Regions from separate parts of the Paenibacillus sanfengchensis genome, predicted to be linked through region 1. Evidence: predicted binding sites of a transcription regulator. Region 1 holds the regulator's gene; each other region holds the start of a gene.
What was found. The regulator Rex, encoded in region 1, represses fermentation and respiration genes when NADH is low (regulators of the CRP and FNR family bind a similar motif). The targets are predictions, from matches to a motif close to TTGTGAAATATTTCACAA.

Region 1 (7,702 bases):
GCGGCCGCTTTCGCCATCAGCGTTTTGCCTGTTCCCGGAGGCCCGGTCAGCAAAATCCCTTTCAGCGGGCGAATCCCGAACTTTTTGATCTCTTCATGACGCACCATAAAGTCGAGGGCTTCCCGGAGTTCCTGTTTGGCGCTGTCTTGACCGCCGATCTCTTCAAACGTAAGCCCGGGCGACGCCACTTTCTTCCGCTTGCGCTCCTGGGAAGCCGTCGCGACGATCCCGCCGCGCATTTTAACGGCCGTAAGCAGTGCGCCCACCATGACGAGACCGACGAGCAGCGGAATCACATTATAGCCGATAAAAGCGAGAAAGATGAGGAAAACCGGGACAAATCCGGCCGCAACTTCAATCATCCACTTACGCATTAGGCCACACCCCCATACTTTGCGGTACGCGAGGCAAAATAACAAACTTGCTCGCCTTCTCATCGGTTAACGTAATATACACGTTCTTATCGTCCATTTCCGCTTTGGCCGAAACGCCTTCGGTCTGCTTTTGCAGTTCATCCAACGTAGTCGTGATATCGGTGTACTCTTTCTTTTCCATAGCTTGAGCGATCGGGAACAAGGCCTTGTCCCACAATTCGTTCAGCTTCTCTGAGGCTTTGTCTTCCACGACCACTTTTACTTCGCGGCTGCCGATCCATTTGCCGCCTTCCCGCTCAATTTGCTCAACGAGGCTGCCCAAATTCGTTCCGGGCTCCAAATCAAGTTTCAACTCCACCTGTTTTGGGGTAATATCTGTTTGTACACTTTTTACGCCTTCCATAGAATTGATTTTATGCTCAAACGGGCTCTCAACCGCCCATTGTCTATACGCAAACCATCCTCCGAACAACAACAGTGCGGATACGGCCACACTTGCCACAATCGGTCCAACACGCAATTTCACGTTGAGGTCCTCCTTGCTGTAGAAAAATATAATGATAAGTATATCAGAAAATGGTAGACAAATACGCAAATTAAACTTACAAAGATGAGTATATCACATCGTATATACGATTTCGAATCAAGTTGTGAAATTATTTTAAATTTTTACGAAAAAAGCAGCCCAATGGGCTGCTTTTTGTTCTGAAGTTGATCTTACCGGTTGGGTAAAGTAAATACTTCCTCCAACGGCTCTCCATCGCTGAATCGGAAAAACCGGTAAAAATGATGGGCTTTCTCTTTGTAAAAGAGCTGCCAGACATACTGGTTGTTGTATATCCCCGGCATCAACCGGACAGGGGTTATCCCCGGAAATTTGTCTTTAATGATCTTGCGAATTTGACTCTCCGATACGCCTTCGGAAAGGGGCTTTACTTCCGGATTCCCCTTTTCCGGCAGCCAGACCATGACTTCCCGGCCGCTTTCATCCTTCCCCTGAACGACCCAGCACACTTGGTCCCAGACGGATTTCCAGACCTCATCGGCCTCGGTCAGTCCGGTTTCTCGCATCGCCCGCTGAATCGCTTGCTTCTCCCCCTGCCGTAGATCCTGCTGTACAAAAAGATAGAAGCGGTGAAGCCCGATGAGGACGAGCCCCAACATCAGAAGGGAGAGCAGGATCCACTTGGTTCTGTTCCTCAACCTTCTCTTCCTTTCCCCGATCGGCGTAGTTTCAACATACAGTAGATCGTCTTATCGGCCGAGAAGGCGCTCGAACGCAGCTTGGGCTTCAAAACGTACTTTTTCCTCATCAAGCGTCAGGCAAGCGCCATGCTTAACCACTTGCTTGCCGTTTACCCAAACATGCTCCACATCTTTCGGTCCCGCCGAATATACGATATGGGAAATATAGTCCGTGCGGGGCAGAAAATGCGCCTGTTCCGTATTCAGGGCGATAAAATCCGCCTTCATACCGGCGGCGAGCCGGCCCGTATCCTCAAGGAACAGCGCCTTCGCCCCGTATTCCGTACCCATGCGAAGCGCCTCTCCCGCCGGGACCGCCGTCGGGTCTCCCGACACGCCTTTATGAATCAGCGCCGCCAGGCGAATCTCCTCAAACATGTCGAGGTTATTGTTGCTGGCGGGTCCATCCGTTCCCAGCGATACGGTAACGCCCGCCCTGAGCAACTCGGGCACGCGGGCTACGCCGCTGGCCAGCTTCAGGTTGCTCCCCGGGTTGTGGGATACCGTTACCCGGTGCTCCGCCAAAACGCCGATCTCCTCGTCCGTCAGATGGACGGCGTGGGCCAGCAGCGTCGGCCGATTGAACATCCCGAGATTCAGCAGGTGCTGAACCGGGCGGACGCCGTAATCGGCTACATTTTGCTCCACCTCGGCTCTCGTCTCCGACATGTGCGTGTGCATCGGCAAATCCAGCTCATGTGCCGCCTGTACAATTTTCTCAATGTAATCCGGAGGGCAAGTATATGGAGAGTGCGGCGAAATCATGGTGGTGATTCGTCCGTCCGCCTTGCCGTGCCAATCGCGCGCAAAGCTCACCGCTTCGTTCAGCTTGCTTTGCTGCACCTCAGGAGGACAGAGCCCGATTACGCCGCGAGTCAATACGGCGCGGATTCCCGATTGATCCACGACGGAAGCTACCTGTTCCATATGGTCGTACATATCCAAAAAGGTGGTCGTTCCGCCCTTTAGCATCTCCAGCACGGACAAGGCCGTTCCCCAATATACATCCTCGCCGGTAAACTTCGCTTCCATCGGCCACATTTTCTCCTGCAGCCACTCCTGAAGCACCATGTCGTCTCCATAGCCGCGCAAGAGCGACATCGCCGCATGACCATGCGTATTGATCAACCCGGGGAGAAACAACAGCCCCTTGCCGTCAAACGTTTCGGCCCCTTCCACGCCTTGCGGGCGCTCCGTTCCGACGTATGTGATCCGGTCTCCTTCGACCAGCATATAGCCCCGGATGATCGGGGTTTTCTGATCCGGCACCGCGAAGGTACCGTCTTTAATCAGCCATTTTCGCGTCATGTTCCGTATGTTCCTTTCCGCCATCCAGATAATAAGCCAAACTCATCAAATCGGTTGTGAAATCCGCCGCATGCACGCGCACTTCCGAAGGCACCTTAAGGATGGTTGGCGCAAAATTCAAAATCGCTCCGATTCCCGCAGCCACCAATTGATCGGCAACCCGCTGCGCTTCCACATCGGGTACGGTGATGATCCCGATGCGGATGTTGCTGCTCCGCACCGTATCCACCAGCTCCTCGATCGGCTGAATCGTAATATGGTTGATCTGCGTCCCGATTTTGTGGGGGGATGCGTCAAAGACCGCTACAATTTTCATATTATCTTTCACATACGCGTTATAATTGGACAACGCGTGGCCAAGATTACCGGCCCCGATCAAAGCTACATTAATTTGCTGATCCAGGTTCAGAATTTGGCGAATTTTCTCGATCAGATACGTTACGTCGTAGCCGATTCCCTTGCGCCCGAAATCTCCGAAGTAAGCCAGGTCTTTACGGATTTGCGCCGGATTCAAATCCAGCTTCTGCCCAAGTTCCTGCGAAGAGACCGTAGGCACCTCCCGGCGGCTGAGTTCATTGAGAAAGCGCAGGTACACCGGCAGGCGGCGAACCACTGCATCCGAAATTTTTTCCGATTTCATCAAATTTCCCCCTACTTACACGATTTGAGGAACACTTACGATTCCCCGGCGTTTAACCATTCCGAAATTCGAGGCACCATCTGCTCCAACGGCATATGCTCCATTTTCGGTCCGGGCAAAGAATACAAGAAGTATTTACCGTAATAGGATTCCAAGATCCGAGTATCATAAACCACCACGATCCCGCGGTCCTGCGAGGACCGGACCAGTCTGCCGAAACCCTGTTTAAAGCGGATAACGGCTTGGGGAACGGACAGTTTCATGAACGGGTTCTTCTTCTCTTGCTGCAGCCTCTCGCTTTTCGCCTCCACCAGCGGATGGTTCGGAGGCTGGAACGGCAGGCGAACGATTGCCAGGCTCGTCAAGGCCTCGCCGGGAATGTCAACGCCTTCCCAGAAACTGCTCGTGCCAAGCAGAACTGAGGCTTGCTGTCCTTGAAACCGGCGGGTCAGCTTCGTTCGGCTTCCGCTGTCCATCCCCTGCCCGATTACGGTGATCCCCTGTCCGGCAAGCAGCTCCTTCAGCGGATCATACACCTGCCGCAGCATCCGGTATGACGTGAACAGGACCAGCATTCTCCCGTGGGTGGCGATCGCCGTATCGGCCAAGGACCGAACGAGCGTAGAGACAAAATGGTCGTCTCCGACACTGCCTTTCACGCTCGGGAAATCCCGCGGAATGACAAGTAAGGCCTGTTCCCGGTAATTAAACGGGGACGGAAGCATAGAGGTGTTGAGCCGCTCCTGCTCCGCCGCTTCGGTCAGCCCCAATTGATCGATCATGTACTGGAAGGACTTGTCGACCGAGAGGGTCGCCGAAGTCATCACTACACTTTTCTTCTTGTTGAAGAAAAATTCCTTCAATTGGGTGCTCACATCGATCGGCACCGCAAAGATTTGCAGCGATTTGCTGCGGTAATTGCCATTGCTCTCGATCCAGTAGACCGTGCTTAAGTCTTCAAGCTTGATAAAAAAGCGAAGCGCTTCCCGCTCGGTGGCGAGATCTTTCAGCAGCCCGCCGATATCGGTGATCAGGCTGTCATAGCCGTAGTCGTGCTCATCGTCTTTTAACTCGCCGATCAGCCTTTCCCCTTTGCGGATCACGTCGCCCAGAGCGGTATAGATCTGGTTCTCCAGCGCAGACAGGGCCTCCCACTGCTTCGGTTTCTTCTGGGGCAGCAGGCGCAGCACAAATTGCCCCGGATCCCCGGGCGCCGCGTCGCTGCGTTCCGGCATTAAGCCGAACATCTGGTCCGCCAGCCGATCCCAGATTTCCTTCACATCGACCAGTGTCGGATACAGCCCGTCGATGACGGAGCACCACTCGGCCGATTTTTCGCTCCCCGACTGATCCAGCATCACGCGCAGATTCGGAAATTGGCCTGTCTTGCTGTCCTTGAACAGCCGGGTGAGCGTATGGACAACGGTGAAATATTTCATTTGGAGCCCTAGGTGTTTCCCGGCGACTTCCTCCAAATGATGGGCCTCATCGATCACCAGGCGCTCGTACCCGGGCAGCAGCTGGTGTCCGGCCTGAATATCGGTAAACAGCTTGGAATGATTGGTGATGACCACGTCCGCTACGCCGGCTTCATGCTTCGCTCTGTGGTAGTAGCACTTGCGGAACCAAGGACAAGAGCGGCCGAGGCAGGAATCGGACTCGCTCGCCACCGTCTCCCAGAAGTCCCCGCCGCGGTTTCCGAGGTTCAATTCCTCGTCGTCGCCCGTTTCCGTGTGCGCCAGCCACACAATCATCTGGGCGGCGGTGATTACCTCTTCCTTAGGTGAGGCAAAGTCTCTTCTATTAATTTTATGTTCAAATTTGCGCAAACACAAATAGTGCTGCCGCCCTTTGAATACGGCGGCCCGAAACGGAAACGGAACCGCATCAGTAAGCAAGGGGACATCCCTTTCCCTAAGCTGCTCCTGCAAATTGATCGTATGCGTGCTGACCATCACCTTATCGTCCTGTTTGACACTATGATAGATGGCCGGCAAAAGATATCCGAGCGATTTTCCCGTTCCGGTCCCCGCTTCGATCAACAAGTGCTTGTCCTCGGCAAACGCTTTGCCGACTTCGGACAGCATCATATTCTGCGCTTCGCGCTCCTCGTATTCCGGCAATATCGTCTTGAGACGCTCCCGCACCTGATCCATAAACTGCTCGAACGAGACGTCCTTGAGCGGATTGTCGGAAAGGCCATTCCTGGCCGGCTCGATATCCATCCAGTCCTCAACCTGGAGCGCAAACTGGCGGTAATACACAAAACCGTCCGGGCTCGGCTCTCCTTCCCGCTCTCTCTCCTGAAGCATGGCGTCGAAGAACCAGCCGAGGTCGCTATCCTCGCCGGCGAACAGGTCGGCCAAACGCTGAACCACCAGAAGCGGCAGCCCTTCCAGCTCCTCCAGACACTTCAGGAAGATCAGTGCTGTGGCCAAAGCGTCGCTGTCGGCCTGATGGGGGCGTTCATGCTCTACGCCGAACTCGACAGCGACCATCCCCAGTTGATAGGTTGTCAGCGAAGGAAAGAAGATTTTCAAGAAATCCATCGTATCGAGAATCCGCCCGGTAAAGGGCAAATACCCTGTCTTATCGAGCGCGCTCTGCAAATAATTGAAATCAAAGGCTACGTTATGGCCGACGAGTACGGCATCGTTCAAGAGCGGAACCAGGTCCACCATCACTTCATCCAGTTCCGGCGCATCCTTGACATCCTCTTCCGTAATTCCCGTCAGGTTCGTAATAAACGGCGGAATCGGGATTCCCGGTTTGACAAAGGAACGATACACTTGGGAAATATTCTGTTCTTCATCTATAATGGCAAGCCCTACTTGAATAATTTCATCAGAGGACTGGTTTCCTGTCGTTTCAAAATCGAGTACGGCATATTTCATTGATTCCTAAGTCCCTTTCGTTCCAGTCTCTTTTACAGCATAACAGAAGTGATCCGATTTGAAAATTGCGTGAAGCGGACGGGAGGCCTCCTTCCAGAAAAAAACGATGTCTCCCGCGATCCCGGGACACACCGTTTCTTCCGAGTACATCAAATTACGCTAAATCAAGATAAGTTCATTTTAAAGGAGGGAGGTCAGTTCATTCCCGTACTTCAGCTTTCCGGTGCTTCGCATGCAGGCTTCCAAGTTCGAAAGCGGCTCGGCCAACGAAGGATCATGATAGTGCGCCAGGGTAAAATACTCCTTGGCCTTGGCGCGGCCGCCTCTTTGCGCCTCGATGCAGCCCAGGGCGTTGTAAATAATCGACCTTAGCCGTTTATTCTCCGTCCCTTCCAGCACCCGCCAAAAGTGCGGAATCGCCTCATCGGTTTCCTCCATATGCAGATGGCACATTGCCAAATACGTTCGCGCCGAGGGGCTTTCCGGAAACTGTTCCAATGCCTGTTTAAAGTGGGTAAGCGCCTGCGGAAACATCATCAGTTTGTAATACCCCTGTCCTTTGACAAACGCATCGCAATCCATTTCGGGCAGCTTAGCGGCAAAATCGCCTTGGGGGCCTGCAGAACTCTGGCGCAACAAGCCCATCTTCTCTTCAAAGCTCAGCCACTCTTCGATAATTCCATCGCTCATCTGCTGAAGCAAATGCCATTTCTTTGCCAAATCCTGTTTCTGGGTGCCATGGGCTATTGGATAGAACTGAATAACCTCATCCAACATCTCATTCATTTCCGCAAACATGTGCTGAAACATCATCACCATTCACCCCTAACAAAATGAAGTCAGTGCGAGCCTTACGTTCATTTTTTGTTGAAGGCGGACATTTCATTCCCGAAGGGATTAATTGCTTGCGGCTTGAAGAGCCTTATCGCACCGTGGCATGCAGTTCCTGAGTCGCTTTCTCGACGGGCCGGTTGCCCGAGTCGACAAACACGACGGTTGGCTTATGGCTCCGCACTTCCTCGGCGGACAGCATCGCATAAGAAATGATGATCACCTGATCACCGGGTTGAACCAGCCGGGCCGCAGCGCCGTTCAGGCAGATGACCCCGCTGCCGCGCGGCCCCGGGATAACATAGGTTTCCAGACGGGCGCCGTTATTGTTGTTGACGATCTGCACCTTTTCGTTCTCCAGCAGATCCGCCGATTCCATCAGATCCTCATCAATCGTTATGCTGCCCACA
Region 2 (7,702 bases), on a different contig from region 1:
GTGCTGCTGTTGGAGCCGGCCTTCGGCCTGCTGCCGGCCGGCTCGGCCACGGCGGCGCTCGGCGCGCCGTGGCTGGTTTGGCTCGTGTACCGCATGAAGCCGACGCGCGGCGACGTGCAGGGCGCGTCCTCCGGCATGGGAGCGGGCTTCCGCCGCTCCCTGCCGTATCCCGCCCTGCTGGCGGGGGCGGGGCTGCTGCTGTTGCTCGCGCTGGGCGCCGGCCTCGTCTTCGGCGGCAAGACCGTGCCGCTGCCGGAGCTGTGGGCCGCCTTTACGGGCGAGGCCAGCAAGATCACCCGTTACATGGTGATCGAAACGCGGCTGCCCCGCCTGCTGATCGCGGCCCTCGCCGGGGCCTCGCTGGCCGCGAGCGGGACGCTGCTGCAGGGCGTCGTGCGCAATCCGCTCGCCGATCCTTCGGTGATCGGCGTGACGTCCGGCGCCGGCCTGGGCGCGCTCGTCTTCCTGATTCTGCTGCCCCAGCTGCCGGGCTCGCTGGTGCCGGCGGCCGCCTTCACCGGCGCGGTGGGCGCGGCGCTGGTGATCTTCGCGATCAGCCGCAAGGGCGGCCTGCAGCCGGCCAAAGTCGCGCTGATCGGCATGGCCGTCTCCGCTTTCGCCTCGGCCGGCATTCAAGCGCTGGTGGTCAAGGCGCAGCTGCGGGTGGCCTCGGCGCTCACCTGGCTCTCGGGCAGCACCTATGCCCGAGGCTGGGAGGAGCTCGCCTGGCTGTTCGCCTGGCCGCTGGTGCTGCTGCCGCTCGCGTGGGCGCTCGCCCGCCGGCTGGACCTGCTCGCGCTCGGGGACGCCTCCGCGATCAACCTCGGCGTCTCCGCCGGACGGACGCGCCTGCTCGGCGGCCTGCTGGGCGCGGCGCTGGCGGCCTCGGCCGTCGCGACGGTCGGCACCGTCGGCTTCGTCGGCCTGCTTGCGCCGCATGCGGCCCGCTTGCTAGTGCCGAACGCGAACCGCAAGCTAGTCTTGCTTTCGGCCCTGCTGGGGGCCGTGTTCCTGGTGCTTGCGGATCTCGTGGGGCGGGTGCTGCTCGCCCCCAAGGAAATTCCATCCGGCCTAGTCGTGGCTCTGCTGGGCGCGCCGTACTTCCTCTGGTTGATGCGGACGGCCGGGGCCCCCTCCGGCAGCAAATAAAACCGTGCACTCATAAAAAAGATGGAAAACCGACCGGAAAACACCGGCCGGTTTTTTCGCGTTCGGCGGGTAATTTTGCGTGGGGGCAGGAACAATAGGGACAGCGGTAATTATTTTGGACTAGTAGGGACATAGTGTGGACCGACAGCGATCGGATTGAGCCGCGGTTGAAATTATTTAAAATTGTGAATATTTTAAGAACGCGCACTTTTCTGCTTGCAATGTGAAAAATGTCACACTATAATAGAATCATGAGGTGAACAAATTCACAAAGTCTTTATTTTATAAGTGACATATTTCACATGAGATAATCCTGGACGTTACGATTTATCGAACGTTAGGAAATTGAGGAGGAAGAAACCATGAAAGTCGCCGTTATCGGATGTACCCACGCAGGAACCGCAGCCATTGTAAATACCGCGAAGCTTTACCCGGAAGCCGAGATTACCGTTTATGAACGCAATGATAATATTTCGTTCCTTTCGTGCGGGATTGCCCTTTATGTAGGGGGGATGGTTAAGGATCCCCAGGGCCTTTTCTACTCGTCGCCGGCCCAGCTCGCTGAGCTTGGCGTCAAAACAAACATGCGGCATGAAGTCATCGCGGTCGATACGGAGACCAAAACGCTTCGGGCCCGCAACCTGGAGAATGGAACCGAATTTGACGATACGTTCGACAAGCTGATTGTGACGACGGGATCGTGGCCGGTCGTTCCGAAATTCGAAGGCATTGAGCTCGAAAATATCCTGCTCTCGAAGAACTTCAATCACTCGAACACCATCATAGAAAAGTCGGAACAAGCCAATCATATCGTTGTGGTGGGTGCCGGTTACATCGGTGTTGAACTGGTCGAAGCCTTCCAATTGAACGGGAAAAAGGTAACGTTGATCGATGCGGAAGAGCGCATCCTCAGCAAGTACCTCGACGCCGAGTATACGGACAAAATCGAAGGATCGCTCAGTGAGCATGGAATCACTCTGGCTTTGAACCAAAAAGTGACCAAGTTTGTCGGCGAGGAAGGAAAAGTAACCAAAGTGGTCACGGACCGCGGCGAATATACCGCCGATCTTGTGATTCTGTGCATCGGCTTCCGCCCGAACACCGAATTGTTGAAAGGTCAAGTCGACATGCTGGGCAACGGAGCAATCATCGTGGACGAGTACATGCGGACGAGCAAGCCTGACGTTTACGCAGCGGGCGACAGCTGTGCGGTCTTTTACAACCCGACCCGGGAGCATGCTTACATTCCGCTGGCCACTAACGCCGTTCGGATGGGTACCCTGGTTGCCCGCAACCTGGTTACGCCGACCGTTAAATATATGGGAACGCAAGGCACATCGGGGATTAAAATCTATGAGGACAATATCGCGGGTACCGGGATGACGGAAGCCTCGGCCAAAGAGGCGGGCATCGACGCGGAAGCGGTCATGATTACCGATAACTACCGTCCGGAATTTATGCCGACCCATGAACCGGTTATGCTGAAGGTCGTTTACGAAAAAGGAACGCGCCGGATTCTCGGAGCTCAAATCATGTCGAAGGTGGATCTGACCCAGTCGATCAACACGATTTCGGTTTGTATCCAAAACGGCATGAAAATGGAGGAACTGGCGTTCGTCGACTTCTTCTTCCAGCCGCACTACAACAAACCGTGGAATTTCCTCAACAGTGCCGGACTGGGTGCGCTGCCGGAAGTGCCGGCCCGCAAGGCCGTTACCGTTTAAAATTTAGCCGATTTGTATATCACAGCCGCCTCGGTTTCAACCCCGGGTGGCTGTTTTTCATTTTCGGCATAAGCTCGCCCAATACCCATTTGGGTAGCCGATTGAGGGATAAGGGGGCGTGTAGCAGCTCCAAGCATTTTTTGTGGTTAAAATTGTGAAATGTTTCACTTTTGAAAACGGTAACGTGACTTATGTTACTTATCCGCACCAGGGGCCAAGATACAATGGACGTAAAGACCGCAGTTTATGAACTGCTTCTAAAGGAGAATGGAGAGAATGGCTTACAACAAACCGGATCAAATTGCGAAAGTGACGGTGGAAATGGGCGTAAAGAAAGCCCACAATCCGCTGTTGACGGTGCTGATTCTGGGCTTTTTGGGCGGGGCCTTTATCGCGCTTGGATTTTTGCTGGATATCCGCGTGATCGCCAGCGCGCCGAAGGAGTGGGGCAGTTTCGCCACCTTTATCGGCGCGGCGGTGTTCCCGATCGGCCTGATCCTCGTGCTGCTTGCCGGAGGCGAACTGTTGACCGGAAATATGATGGCTGTGCCGCTGTCGCGGATGGCGCGCAAGATCACAGCCGGGGAGATGTGCAAAAACCTGGTGCTCATTACGTTGAGCAACTTTGTCGGCGCTCTGTTTGTCGCCTATTTCTTCGGTCATATCGTCGGATTGACCGCGGAAGGCGCGTACCTCGAGAAGCTTGTGGATATGGCCGGACATAAGCTGGATGCCGGATTCGTGCAGGCCTTTGTGTCCGGGATCGGCTGCAACTGGCTGGTGGCGCTGGCCGTTTGGCTTTCTTACGGGGCTGACAATATGAGCGGTAAAATCCTCGGCATCTGGTTCCCGACGATGGCCTTTGTCGCTATCGGATTTCAGCACGTTGTGGCAAATATGTTTCTGATTCCGGCGGCGATATTTGAGGGATATTTCTCCTGGGGGGAGTACCTCAAAAACTTTGTGCCGGTTTGGCTCGGCAACCTGACGGGAGGCGCCCTGTTCGTCGCCGGCGCGTATTGGGCGGCATACCTGAAAGATGGAGGAAAGAAAGAGCAGGCCTCCGGCGATGCCGTGGCCGCGCCGCTAAGCAAGCACGCGTAAGAAGCCGGTTGCCGCTGTGGCTCGATTGAGAGACGGTCTCCTGCGGAGGCCGTCTTTTTGATTTAGTCTTTAGATTAGCGGCTTTTAGAGGCGCTATTTCGGGCTGATTCGGCTCCGCAGTAAGATTAGCGGTCCAAAAGGGTCTTATTTCCCGGCACCGGACTCCAAAATCGTTTTTTGCCCGCTTTTTCCTAAAATAAGACCCTGAAAGCCCGCTATTTCACCTTTATGAAGCGAATTCGACAAATTAGCGGCGCAAAAGGCCTTTATTGACCCGTACCGGCTTACTCCTCCTGTCTCTGTTCGAGATGTGCATGGGAGGGACTAGGTGCCGAAATCCCTCCTGTTACCAGTGCCCTCTGTCAGGCAACCTTGATTACATAAAATCCCTGCAAATTTGCATCTTTTTCCACATCCCCTCGTGAATCTGCCTAAAATACCTGCAGATTTGCATCCTTTTGGAGTTGAAGGAGTATGTCTTATGGGGAACCTGTAGACATCGTTCCGTCTTTTTTCTAAGATTATAGAATCTGCAAGTTTGAGATAGGGGATGAAGCCATGATTCGCGAGGAGAACGGAATTTTTCCCGCGGTGTGTCCATTGGATTGCCCGGATACCTGCGGTTTGTTACTGCATAAAGAGAACGGAAAAATCGTCAAGGTGACGGGGAATCCCGCTCACCCGATTACCCAGGGAGCCATCTGCAACAAGGTACGGAACATGGCTGAGCGGGTGTATCATCCGGAGCGGGTGCTTTACCCGCTCAAGCGGGTCGGGGCCAAAGGCGAAGGGAAATTCGAGCGGATTTCCTGGGACGAGGCGATTGCCGAAATCGCCGGACGGTACAAGGAGCTTATCCGCGAGCATGGACCCGAGTCGATTATGCCGTACAGCTTCTACGGCAACATGGGGATCCTCAGCGTTGACGGCATGGATCGGCGCTTTTTCAACCGGCTGGGGGCTTCCCAGCTGCAGCAGGGGATTTGCAATTCCGCCGGAAGTGCCGGCTGGAAGTATACGATGGGCTTCGCTGGGGGCACCAGTCCGGAGGATACGGTAAAGGCGAAGCTTATTATCATTTGGGGCGGCAATCTGGTCAGCACAAACATGCACCAGATCGCCTTGATCGAAAAAGCCCGCAAGCAGGGGGCGAAGCTCGTTGTGATCGACGTCCATCGCAACCGCACAGGGCAGCGGGCGGATTGGTTTATCCCGCTGTATCCGGGGACGGACAGCGCGCTCGCGCTCGGCATGATGCATGTCCTGTTCGAACGCGGCCTCGTCAACGAATCGTTCATGGAGCGCTATACAACCGGGCACGCCGAACTGCGTGAGCATGTGAAAGCCTACACGCCGGAGTGCGTCTCGGCGATTACCGGCATCCCGGCGGATGACATCGTCAAGCTGGCCGTGCTGTACGGCGAAACCTCTCCGGCCTACATCCATATCGGCAACGGGCTGCAGCACCATGACAACGGCGGAATGACGGTGCGGACCATCAGCTGTTTGCCGGCGCTGACCGGGCAGTGGCTCGTTCCCGGCGGAGGGGCTTACAAGTCTAACGGAGCTTATAACAAAATGAACGCGGAGGCGTTGGAACGCCCGGATTTGCGGAAGAATCCGGAGGCCCGGACGATAAACATGAACCGCATCGGCGAGGCGCTGCTGACGCTGGACCCGCCGCTTTATGCGCTGTTCGTATACTGCGCGAACCCGGCGGTCGTTGCCCCGGATACCGGCAAGGTGGAGCGCGGCTTAAGCCGTGAGGACTTGTTTACCGTCGTGCATGATCTGTTCCTGACGGATACGGCCAAGTATGCGGATATTGTTTTGCCGGCGACGTCCACCTTTGAAAATACGGACCTCTACGCTTCCTATTGGCATCATTACGTACAGATCCAGGAGCCGGTCATTCCCGCTCAGGGCGAGAGCAAGAGCAATGTCGAGGTGTTTCGGCTTCTGGCGGCCGCATTGGGATTTGAGGAGGAGGCGTTCCGCGATACGGAGGAGGACATGATCCGCCTGGCGCTGGATTATCCGGCCAACCCTTACTTGCGGACCATTACGCTGGAAGGATTGAAGGAGCAGCGGATAGTCAAGCTGGACATGGCGCACAAGGAGCGGTATTTGGACAGCTTGCCGACACCTTCGGGCAAGATTGAACTATACTCGGCCCAAATGGCCAAGGAGGGCCTCCCTCCGCTGCCGACTTACACTCCGCTGCACGAAGGGTACGACGGGGAGAACCGGCCGGGAGAGCGGGAAGCGTATCCGCTGATGTTCATCTCGCCGCCGAATCACAGCTTCCTGAATTCCACGTTTGGCAATGTGGAGAAGCTTACGGCGCTGGAAAAGCAGCCTACCCTGCAAATCCATCCGGAGGATGCGGCGGCTCGGAGCATTGAGGACGGGGACCGGGTCCTCGTGTGGAATGATCGGGGAAGTTATGAAGTCGTGGCGGCCGTGACCGATAAAATGCTGCCGGGTGTCGTCATCAGCCAGGGGCTTTGGTGGAAGCAGGACGGCAAACGGAGCCGGGCAAACGCGTTAACTGCGGATCGGCTCGCCGATATGGGCGGGGGAGCCGTCTTCTTTTCGACTGTTGTTGATGTAAAGCGGCAATAGATGTACTTGCCGACTTTCCTCTTTTCGGCGATACTATGATAATCTGGGCGTAATAATAGTTGCATTCACGGTGATAGCTATACGGTACGGAGGAGCCCGCAAGGGCTCCTTTTGTATTTTTAAGGATAAAAGTCTTGGTTGAGCGTGGAGCGGGTGAAGGAGGAGAAATGCCTATGAAATGGTTGCAATCGTATCCGCGGGAGGTCAAAATTTTTCTGGTGGCGAGTCTGATCAGCTCGGCCGGGGGATCTTTAATGTGGCCGCTGATCACGATGTTCGTATTCAAGGTGCTGGGGCGAACCGTAACGGACGCCGGTCTGGTCATCCTGGTGATGTCTCTGGGAGGGATTGTCGGGCAAGTCCTCGGCGGCTCCCTGTATCATAAACTGGGCGTAAAAAAGCTGATTGTCGGCGGGATAGGCCTGTACGCGCTGTTTCTGCTGCTGCTGCCGTACGGGAGCGGCAATTGGTCTCTATTCATCGTACTGATGGGACTCGTCGGATTCTTCAACGCGATGTCCATGCCTGCGATTCAGGCTTTTATCGGCTTCAGGTTTGCGGAGCGGCGGGGGGAATTGTTCAATGTCATCTATGTGGCGAACAATATCGGCGTTGCGCTGGGTACCGCGCTAAGCGGATTTTTGGCGCAGATTTCTTATAATATGAGCTTTACTTTGAACGGGTTGATTTCGGCCGGGTTTGCGCTGTTTTTCTGGTTTTATTTGAACAAAGTTCAAAAAAACGAGGGAGAGGTTCAACTCCAGAAGCGTAAAATCGCCCCGGAAGGGCAGGATACCTGGAAGCTGCTTGGCCGATACAATGTTTATCTGTTTATGGGGATCGGCTCCTTCTTTCTGTGGCTGGGCAATTGCATCTGGAATAACGGGGTTTCGCCCTTTACGCTGTCACAGGGCATGCCGGAATGGAATTACAGTATCCTGTGGACGCTGAACGGGATCTTGATCTTTGTCGGCCAACCGTTTATTTTATGGATAAAACGGACGCTCGCAGGCTCGGCGGAAGCGCAGCTTACGGCCAGCGCCATCTTTTATTTTCTCGGATATGTCACGATGCTGTGCTTCCCCACGTACCCAAGCATG
Region 3 (7,702 bases), on a different contig from region 1:
CCCAGTCCTATGTGAATGAAGTGTATGAAACCGTCAAGAAGCGCAACCCGGGGGAAAGCGAATTTCACCAGGCCGTAAAGGAAATTCTTGACTCCCTTGTGCCGGTTTTTGCGAAGAATCCCAAGTATAAGGACCATGCGATTCTGGAAAGAATCGTCGAGCCCGAAAGACTGATCTCCTTCCGCGTTCCTTGGATTGACGATCAAGGGAACGTGCAGGTCAACCGCGGCTTCCGCGTGCAATTTAACAGCGCCATCGGCCCTTATAAAGGCGGACTTCGCTTCCACCCTTCCGTGAATGCCAGCATCATCAAATTTCTCGGCTTCGAGCAAATTTTCAAGAACTCCTTGACCGGGCAGCCGATCGGCGGCGGTAAAGGCGGTTCCGACTTCGATCCGAAGGGCAAATCGGATAATGAAGTCATGAAATTCACGCAGAGCTTCATGACGGAACTGTCCAAATATATCGGTCCGGACACCGACGTACCGGCGGGCGATATCGGGGTAGGCGCGCGTGAAATCGGCTTTATGTTCGGCCAATACAAACGCCTCCGCGGCGGCAACGAAGCCGGCGTCCTGACGGGCAAAGGCCTCACTTATGGCGGAAGCTTGACGCGGACCGAAGCAACCGGCTACGGCCTGGTTTACTTCACGGACGAAATGCTGAAGACCAAGGGCGAAAGCTTTGCCGGCAAGACGGTCGTCGTCTCCGGTTCGGGCAACGTTTCGATCTATGCGATCGAGAAGGCGCAGCAGCTCGGCGCCAAAGTCGTGGCCTGCAGCGATTCGAACGGATACGTATACGACAAGAACGGCATCAATCTGGATACCGTGAAGCGTCTGAAAGAAGTGGAAAGAAAACGGATCAAGGAATATGTGAGCGAGCATCCGTCGGCCGAATATCATGAAGGCTGCGAAAATATCTGGAGCATTCCTTGCGATATCGCTCTGCCTTGCGCCACGCAAAACGAAATTAACGAAGAAGCGGCCAAAACTTTGGTAGCCAACGGTGTAAAATTCGTGGCCGAAGGCGCCAACATGCCTTCCACCCTGGAAGCGATCGAAGTTTACCTCAGCAATGACGTGTACTTCGGACCGGCCAAAGCGGCCAATGCCGGCGGGGTTGCCGTTTCCGCTCTGGAAATGGCGCAAAACAGCGCAAGACTCGCCTGGTCCTTTGAGGAAGTGGACGCCAAACTGAAAGACATCATGAAGAACATCTACAGAAACAGCGTAAACGCGGCTGAAGAATACGGCCATCCGGGCAACCTGGTGGTTGGCTCGAACATCGCCGGCTTCCTGAAAGTAGCCGACACGATGGTAGCGCACGGCGTCATCTAATATCATAATAAGACAGGGTGTCCGTCGGCCAATCAGGCTGGCGGACACTTTTTATTTACGGGAAAACCTCCCGCTGGATTATTGGCAAGTCTGCACAAAGAGCCTCCCCTCTAACTGACGAGGGAAGGCTCTTTTGGGGTTTGGCTATTGAATTAGTATGCCAAAGCGTCCAGGGCTTTGATATGAGACAGGTAGCGGATGTTGCTCGCTTCCTTCATCAGCGTTGCCGGCAATCCGCGCAATTGGCTGTTGCTTGCGCCGATCGTAGCTACCGCATCCTTGCGGCCCAGGCTTGCCAGTGTACCCGAGTTTACCGGGCTGAACGTTTCCAGATGTCCGCCGGTCAGGTAAGCGTACAGGTTATAGCCGATCAGCTCGCCCATTTGCCAAGCGATTTGTGCGGTTGGCGGGTATGGACGGCCGTCCGCACCGAAGTATACGGCGCTGTCGCCAGCGACGAATACGTCTTTATGCGACGTGGATTGCAGGAATTCGTTGACCGTGGCCCGGCCGCGGTTGACCTCAAGGCCCGACTCGCCGACCAGCGGATTTCCTTGCACACCGCCTGTCCATACGAACGTGTTCGCCACTATTTTTTGCCCATCCTGCAGATCGATCGTATTGCCTTCCACATTCGTAACGGGCAACCCGGTCAGGAATTTGACGCCGCGCTTCTCCAAACTATTCGTTGCTCGCTCAATCAGGTTGTCCGGCAGTACCGGCAAAATTTTAGGACCGGCTTCGACCAGCATCAACTGAACTTCTTCTTGTTTAATGCCGTATTTCTTGCTCAGCTCAGGCAGCTTGTCGGCGATTTCGCCCACCAGCTCGACCCCGGTCAAACCGCCGCCGCCGATCAGAATCGTAGCGTCCGCCGGATTCTTCGATTTCGCGTATTCAGCCAGCTTCTCTTCGATATGGCGATGAATGCGGTTGGCGTCGTCGGCCGATTTCAGCACCATGCTGTACTGCTCCAGCCCCGGAATCCCGAAGTAAGCCGTGATGCTGCCAAGCCCTACAACCAATGCATCATAAGTCAAAACCGTACCGTCGTGCAATTTGACTTGCTTGTTGTCGACCGAGAAGCTGTCGACCTTGGTGATGCGAAGATCGATGTCTTTGCCCTTGAACAGTTTCTCGAGAGGCAGCGCCACCGCGCGTTCCGCGATGCTTCCCGCAGCCAGACGATGCAGCTCGGTAATAATTTGATGTGTCGGATATTGGTTGACAACCGTAACCCGTGCTTGTTCTTTGGTCATGTATTTCCGAATATTCAAAGCGCTCAGTACGCCGCCGTAACCGGCGCCCAGGATGACAATATGTTTAGACATAGTAATTCTCCGTCCTCCGTTCTGACAAATTAAGATGGTAAAACCTTAAAGATAGCGCGTCTATTTTTGTTGTCTGCTCTTCTCACCCGCGACTTGAAGATAAGCGTTCACGAAACGGAACAGCTTTTGCGCTTCCGGATCCTTGAGCATTTTGAGCAGCCCAAACAGACCGATGACTTCCTGACTTGCATCAGCGCGGTCTTTGGCCTCAATGACGGTGGCTGCAATATTTTTAACCGTGCCTACAACTGGACCGGCAATTTCAGAAATCGCACCCACCGTATCGCTCTTTAAAGTTTCATCCGTCGCAACGGTTTTGGCAAAATCGTAAGACTTCGTCAGAATATTCACCAGCTCGGTTAATTTCGGCAGCTGTTGAACCAGGACTGTCAAGGATTCCTGAACCTCAGGCTTGAGCAGTTGATCAACGATATCGCGTTGAGCCTGGTCGCTGGACGTGACCGTCGTTTCTTGTACAGATTTTGTTTCCGTGTTCGCTTCCGACATACCAATTCTCCTTTACATTAAGCCACAGTGCTTGAATTTTGGGTTAATAGGGTCCCAATTCCCCCACCAAACTCGCTAGAGTTAGTGAAAAATTGAACATTTAATCAGTAAACAACCCGATATAGATTGTAACATACTTTCAACAAAAATAGTCATTAAGTTTTAACTTAATGACTATAATCTGAGATTTTTATCATAGTTTGTCCGATTTTAAGAGGAGTATGCGGTGCTGCTCAATTTTGATACCCAAACCCGGTCGCGATCTCTTGTAAAAAATCATAAAAAAGCTTTTCCGTGGGCGGCAGCTCCCGCGTCGCTGGCACGATAACACCTACGTCCCGGGTGACCTGCGGCTCCGTAATAGGTAGAATCACGATACTGGAGGCAATATGCTCGCTGAGGGCGATTTCCGGAAGAACGGTCAGTCCAAGTCCTGCGGAAACGAGTCCTTTGATCGCGTCCAGATCGTCTCCCTCAAAGGCTACCTTCGGCTGAAATCCAAGATTGTCGCAGGCTTTCACAACGATGTCGCGCAGGACGAACCCTTCGGGAAACAACACGAACAAGTCCTCCTTCAGTTCGCTCAACTTGACGGAGTCTTCTTCCGCCAGCGGATGATTCTCCGGGAGCAGCGCGACAAATTTTTCCCTGAACAACACCGTCCCTTTAATTTGCGCTTCCTGCTGGGGTACGGGACCCATAATCGCCAGATTCAGATCGCCTTTGGCCACCCAATCCACCAATTCCCGGTAAGAACCGTGCTGCAGCTGAAAATGCACCGCCGGATACCGCTCCCGGAAGCTTGAAACCGCCTTCGGAATCATTTGCGCCGCCATACTGCTCGGAAAGCCGATCCGCACCGTTCCTCTTTCAGGGTCCAAATATTCGCTGATTTCCTGCTGCGCACTTTCAATCACCTTCATCAAGTGCTCCATGTGCCCCAGAAATAACCGGCCAATGGGGGTCAACTTCACCTTGCGTCCCTCATGAATGAACAGGTCCACCCCCAGCTCGGCCTCCAGCTTGAAAATCTGCCTGCTCACCGCCGACTGCGAAACATGAAGCGCATACGACGCCTCAGTGACGTGCTCCAGCTTCGCGACCTCTATAAAATATTGAATTTGCCTAAGTTCCACGTTTTCCGCACCTCCCCTAACAAAGAACGTCAGGTTCTTCAGGTTTTTAATCCTCATTATATAGGCTTAGCGCCCGGAACGGAAGCTTCCGGGATTCGCACATAAAAAAGCCCGGCGGGATCGTGCGCTCAAGGGGCAATCGCCAGGGCGGGCAGAGCCGCGCCGGCAGGCCGGATGAAGCGCCGGACGGGCGGATTTGCTGCACGGGCTTCGCGGGGGGCGGAGATGATGCACGGGGGGGCGGAGCTGCCAACGCAGGGAGCGGAACCGCTGCGCGGGGGGCGGAGATGATGCGCGGGGAGCGGAGATGATGCGCAGGGGGCGGAGATGATGCGCGGGGGGCGGAGATGATGCACGGGGGCGGCGGAGATGATGCGCGGACGGGCGGAGTGCCGCCTGCCGGAAATTAACGGGATTTCCTCCCGCTAATTTGCGGCCAACCCGCTGTATCCGTGATTTAACTGGAATTTCTCCAGTTAAATTGGGCGTATAGAGCTCTTTTCCCCTCCGGGGGAACAATTAGCTGGAGAAATTCCAGCTAATTGATTCACTGAAGCCGATTAAGGCATAATTAACGGGAGTTTTTCCCGATAATAATTATGGATCAGCGGCGTCAGGTTGGCACCATAGCGCCAATTCGCAGCATATCATCGTAAAAGCCCAAAGGAAACGATATCCTTTGGGCTTCTAAATTCACCATTGGGGACGATCGAGCTCATACAGGTTCCGGTACCTCGGCTCTCGCTCCATCAGTTCGGCGTGGGTCCCCCGCATGAGGACGCGGCCTTCCTCCATAAACAAAATCTCGTCCATCTCTTCCGCAAAAGCGAGATGGTGGGTGACCCATATGAGCGTTTTGCCTGCCGTCGACCGGAAAATGGTCGACATCAGCTCACGCTCGGTCCGCGGGTCGAGCCCGACCGTCGGCTCGTCCAGGATCAGCACCGGCGTGTCCTGCAGCAGCACGCGCGCCAAGGCGACGCGCTGCCGCTCCCCGCCGGAGAAGCGCTGCCCGGTCTCCCGCATCGGCGTATCCAGCCCCTGCGGGAGACCGGCAAGCAGCCCGCCGAGCTGCGCCCGCTCCGCGGCTCGGCGAACGCCCTCCATCTCCGCGTCCGGACGACCCAGCCGGATATTGTTCGCCACCGTCGTGTCGAACAAATGCGGGCTCTGGTTCAGCACGGAGATGATGCGGGGGATGCCGTCCCCATACGCAGCGGACGGCACCCCATTGATCGTGACGGCCCCGGCCCCCGGGACCAGGGCCCCCTGGATCAGCTTCAGCAGCGTCGACTTGCCCGCTCCGCTGCGGCCGATGACGGCGACCCGCTTGCCCTGCGGGAGATCCAGCATCACGCCGTCCACGGAGCGCGGCCCTTCCTCGCCGTAGGCGAAGGAGGTCCCCTCCAGCCTAACGTGCGCGCGCCGGGCCACCGCGTCAAGCTCGGCGGCAGAAGGAACCGCCGCAGCGGCCCCTTCCCCAGCGCCTCCGCCCGAAATCCGCTCCAGCCGGTTCAGCGATTCCCGGTATTCCGGCAGACGCTGGACGGCCTCGGATACCGGCAGGAACGCATCCGCCAGTGGGAACACGATCAGCACAAAAGCGGCGATCAGCGTCGGGTTCAACTGTCCGGCCGCCACTTGGCCGCCGGACCAGTATATCATCGACACGACCGTAAGCCCGACGACAATTTGGCCGATGAGGGCCCGCCAGCGCGCCCAGGCTCTCAGCTTCCGCTCCTTGCGCAGCACAGCCTCCTCATCGCGTTCATATTCGCTTAGAAAATCGGCCGATCTTCCGCTGATCACCCAGTCGCCGATCCCCATCACCGCGTCGGTCAGCTTTTGATACAGCCCGTTCCGCTCCCGCTTGAGTTCGGCATCCATTCTCCGCGTCAGCATCAGCGAAATATAAGGCAGCACCGCGACCAGAATAAAAATGTACAAGGCGACCAATAGCGCAAACCGCACATCAAACGCGCCCAACGCGATCACAGCGGCAGCATAGAGCACCAAGGCGATCAGGCTCGGGAAAACCGTGCGGATATAAACGTTCTGCAATTGTTCGATATCGTCGGCCAACGCGCCGAGTATATCGCCGGTCCGATACCGGGACCGGATGAACAGCGCTTGCGGTTCGAGGATCCGGTACAAGCGCACCCGCATTTTGGAAAGGATCCGCAGCACCGCGTCATGTCCGACAAGCCGCTCCACATAATGGAGCACCGCGCGGCCGATCCCGAAGGCGCGAACGCCGACGATCGGCACGTATACGAGCAGAATATTGTAAGGCATCGTAGCCGATTTGGAGATCAAAAATCCGGAGGTAAACATGAGCATGGACGCCGCCAAAAGCGTCAGCACACCCAGAAGGAGATACAGGGCAAACCGGCCGCTGTACATTTTAAAATAAGGGCTGATCCAGTTTTCCTGCCGCTTCATGCTTTGATCCCCTCCTGTTGCAAGCTGGCCATTTCGTAGTAGACTCCCCGACGCGCCATGAGTTCCTGGTGGGTGCCGCTTTCGGCCACCCGCCCCTGCTCCATGACGATGATCCGGTCCATCTCCCGCATCCAGTGCAGGCGATGGGTAGCCAAAATGACGAGCTTGTCGGCAAACAACGGAAGCATCGTCTCTTTCAATTCGTACTCCGTCTCGATATCGAGATGGGCAGTCGGCTCATCGAGCAAAATCACCGGCCGCTCGCTGAGCAGCGCCCGGGCCAGCGCCACGCGCTGCTCCTGCCCGCCGCTGAGCGGACGCCCGCCGCCGCCGATCGGCTCGTCCAGTCCGCGCGGCAGACTGGCCACCAGGGCGCCGAGCCCAGCGGCTTCCGCGGCCCGCAGCACATCGCCCGGCTCGGCAGCCGGCTTGTTAAAGCGGATATTTTCAGCCAGCGTACCGCTGAAAATATATGGCTTTTGCGGGATGTACGTAATCTGCTCCCGCCACCGCTCCGGGCTCAAGTCGCCCAGCTTGGAGCCGTTCAGCTCGAAGCTGCCCGAGGTCGGCCGCAGAAAGCCGCCGAGCACGTCGATCAGCGTCGACTTGCCCGCCCCGCTTTCGCCGATGATGCCGATCCGGCCCATCCCGCTGAACGTCAAATCTACCCCGTCGAGGGAGGGATGCCCCTCTTCCTCGTGGCGCACCCCGATCCCCCGCAGCACTAGCGTACTCTGCGGGGTCCACGCCAAATCAGCGCCGGCCGGCACCGGCGACGCCTTCGCCGCCTCTTCCCCGGCGGCTCCGACAATCGCCTCCATCGCTTCGCCCGCCTCTTTACCGTCCAGCGTCGCATGGTAGTCGGCGCCGACCATCCGCACCGGCAGGAAATACTCCGGCGCCAGGATCAGCACGGTCAGCGCCGGCAGCAGCCCGATGCGTCCCT

Region 2: a site for Rex is predicted at 3,026-3,043, ahead of V4U84_RS04375 (formate/nitrite transporter family protein). Genes of this name have one in related genera too.
Region 3: a site for Rex is predicted at 3,261-3,278, ahead of V4U84_RS04595 (DUF1641 domain-containing protein). Genes of this name have one in related genera too.

Annotation. Positions count from the first base shown of each region.
Region 1 is NZ_JBAGJC010000004.1:153,297-160,998, reverse strand. Features, by position in the region: gene V4U84_RS09980 (AAA family ATPase) at 1-374, opposite strand, end outside; gene V4U84_RS09975 (hypothetical protein) at 367-900, opposite strand; gene V4U84_RS09970 (cell wall elongation regulator TseB-like domain-containing protein) at 1,092-1,577, opposite strand; gene V4U84_RS09965 (amidohydrolase) at 1,629-2,927, opposite strand; gene V4U84_RS09960 (redox-sensing transcriptional repressor Rex) at 2,905-3,567, opposite strand; gene dinG (ATP-dependent DNA helicase DinG) at 3,603-6,461, opposite strand; gene V4U84_RS09950 (tetratricopeptide repeat protein) at 6,642-7,274, opposite strand; gene panD (aspartate 1-decarboxylase) at 7,384-7,702, opposite strand, start outside.
Region 2 is NZ_JBAGJC010000002.1:203,990-211,691, reverse strand. Features, by position in the region: gene V4U84_RS04385 (iron ABC transporter permease) at 1-1,149, shown strand, start outside; gene V4U84_RS04380 (FAD-dependent oxidoreductase) at 1,512-2,873, shown strand; gene V4U84_RS04375 (formate/nitrite transporter family protein) at 3,150-3,977, shown strand; gene V4U84_RS04370 (molybdopterin-containing oxidoreductase family protein) at 4,536-6,602, shown strand; gene V4U84_RS04365 (MFS transporter) at 6,776-7,702, shown strand, end outside.
Region 3 is NZ_JBAGJC010000002.1:252,122-259,823, forward strand. Features, by position in the region: gene gdhA (NADP-specific glutamate dehydrogenase) at 1-1,340, shown strand, start outside; gene V4U84_RS04590 (NAD(P)/FAD-dependent oxidoreductase) at 1,493-2,671, opposite strand; gene V4U84_RS04595 (DUF1641 domain-containing protein) at 2,732-3,178, opposite strand; gene V4U84_RS04600 (LysR family transcriptional regulator) at 3,412-4,314, opposite strand; gene cydC (thiol reductant ABC exporter subunit CydC) at 5,008-6,756, opposite strand; gene cydD (thiol reductant ABC exporter subunit CydD) at 6,753-7,702, opposite strand, start outside.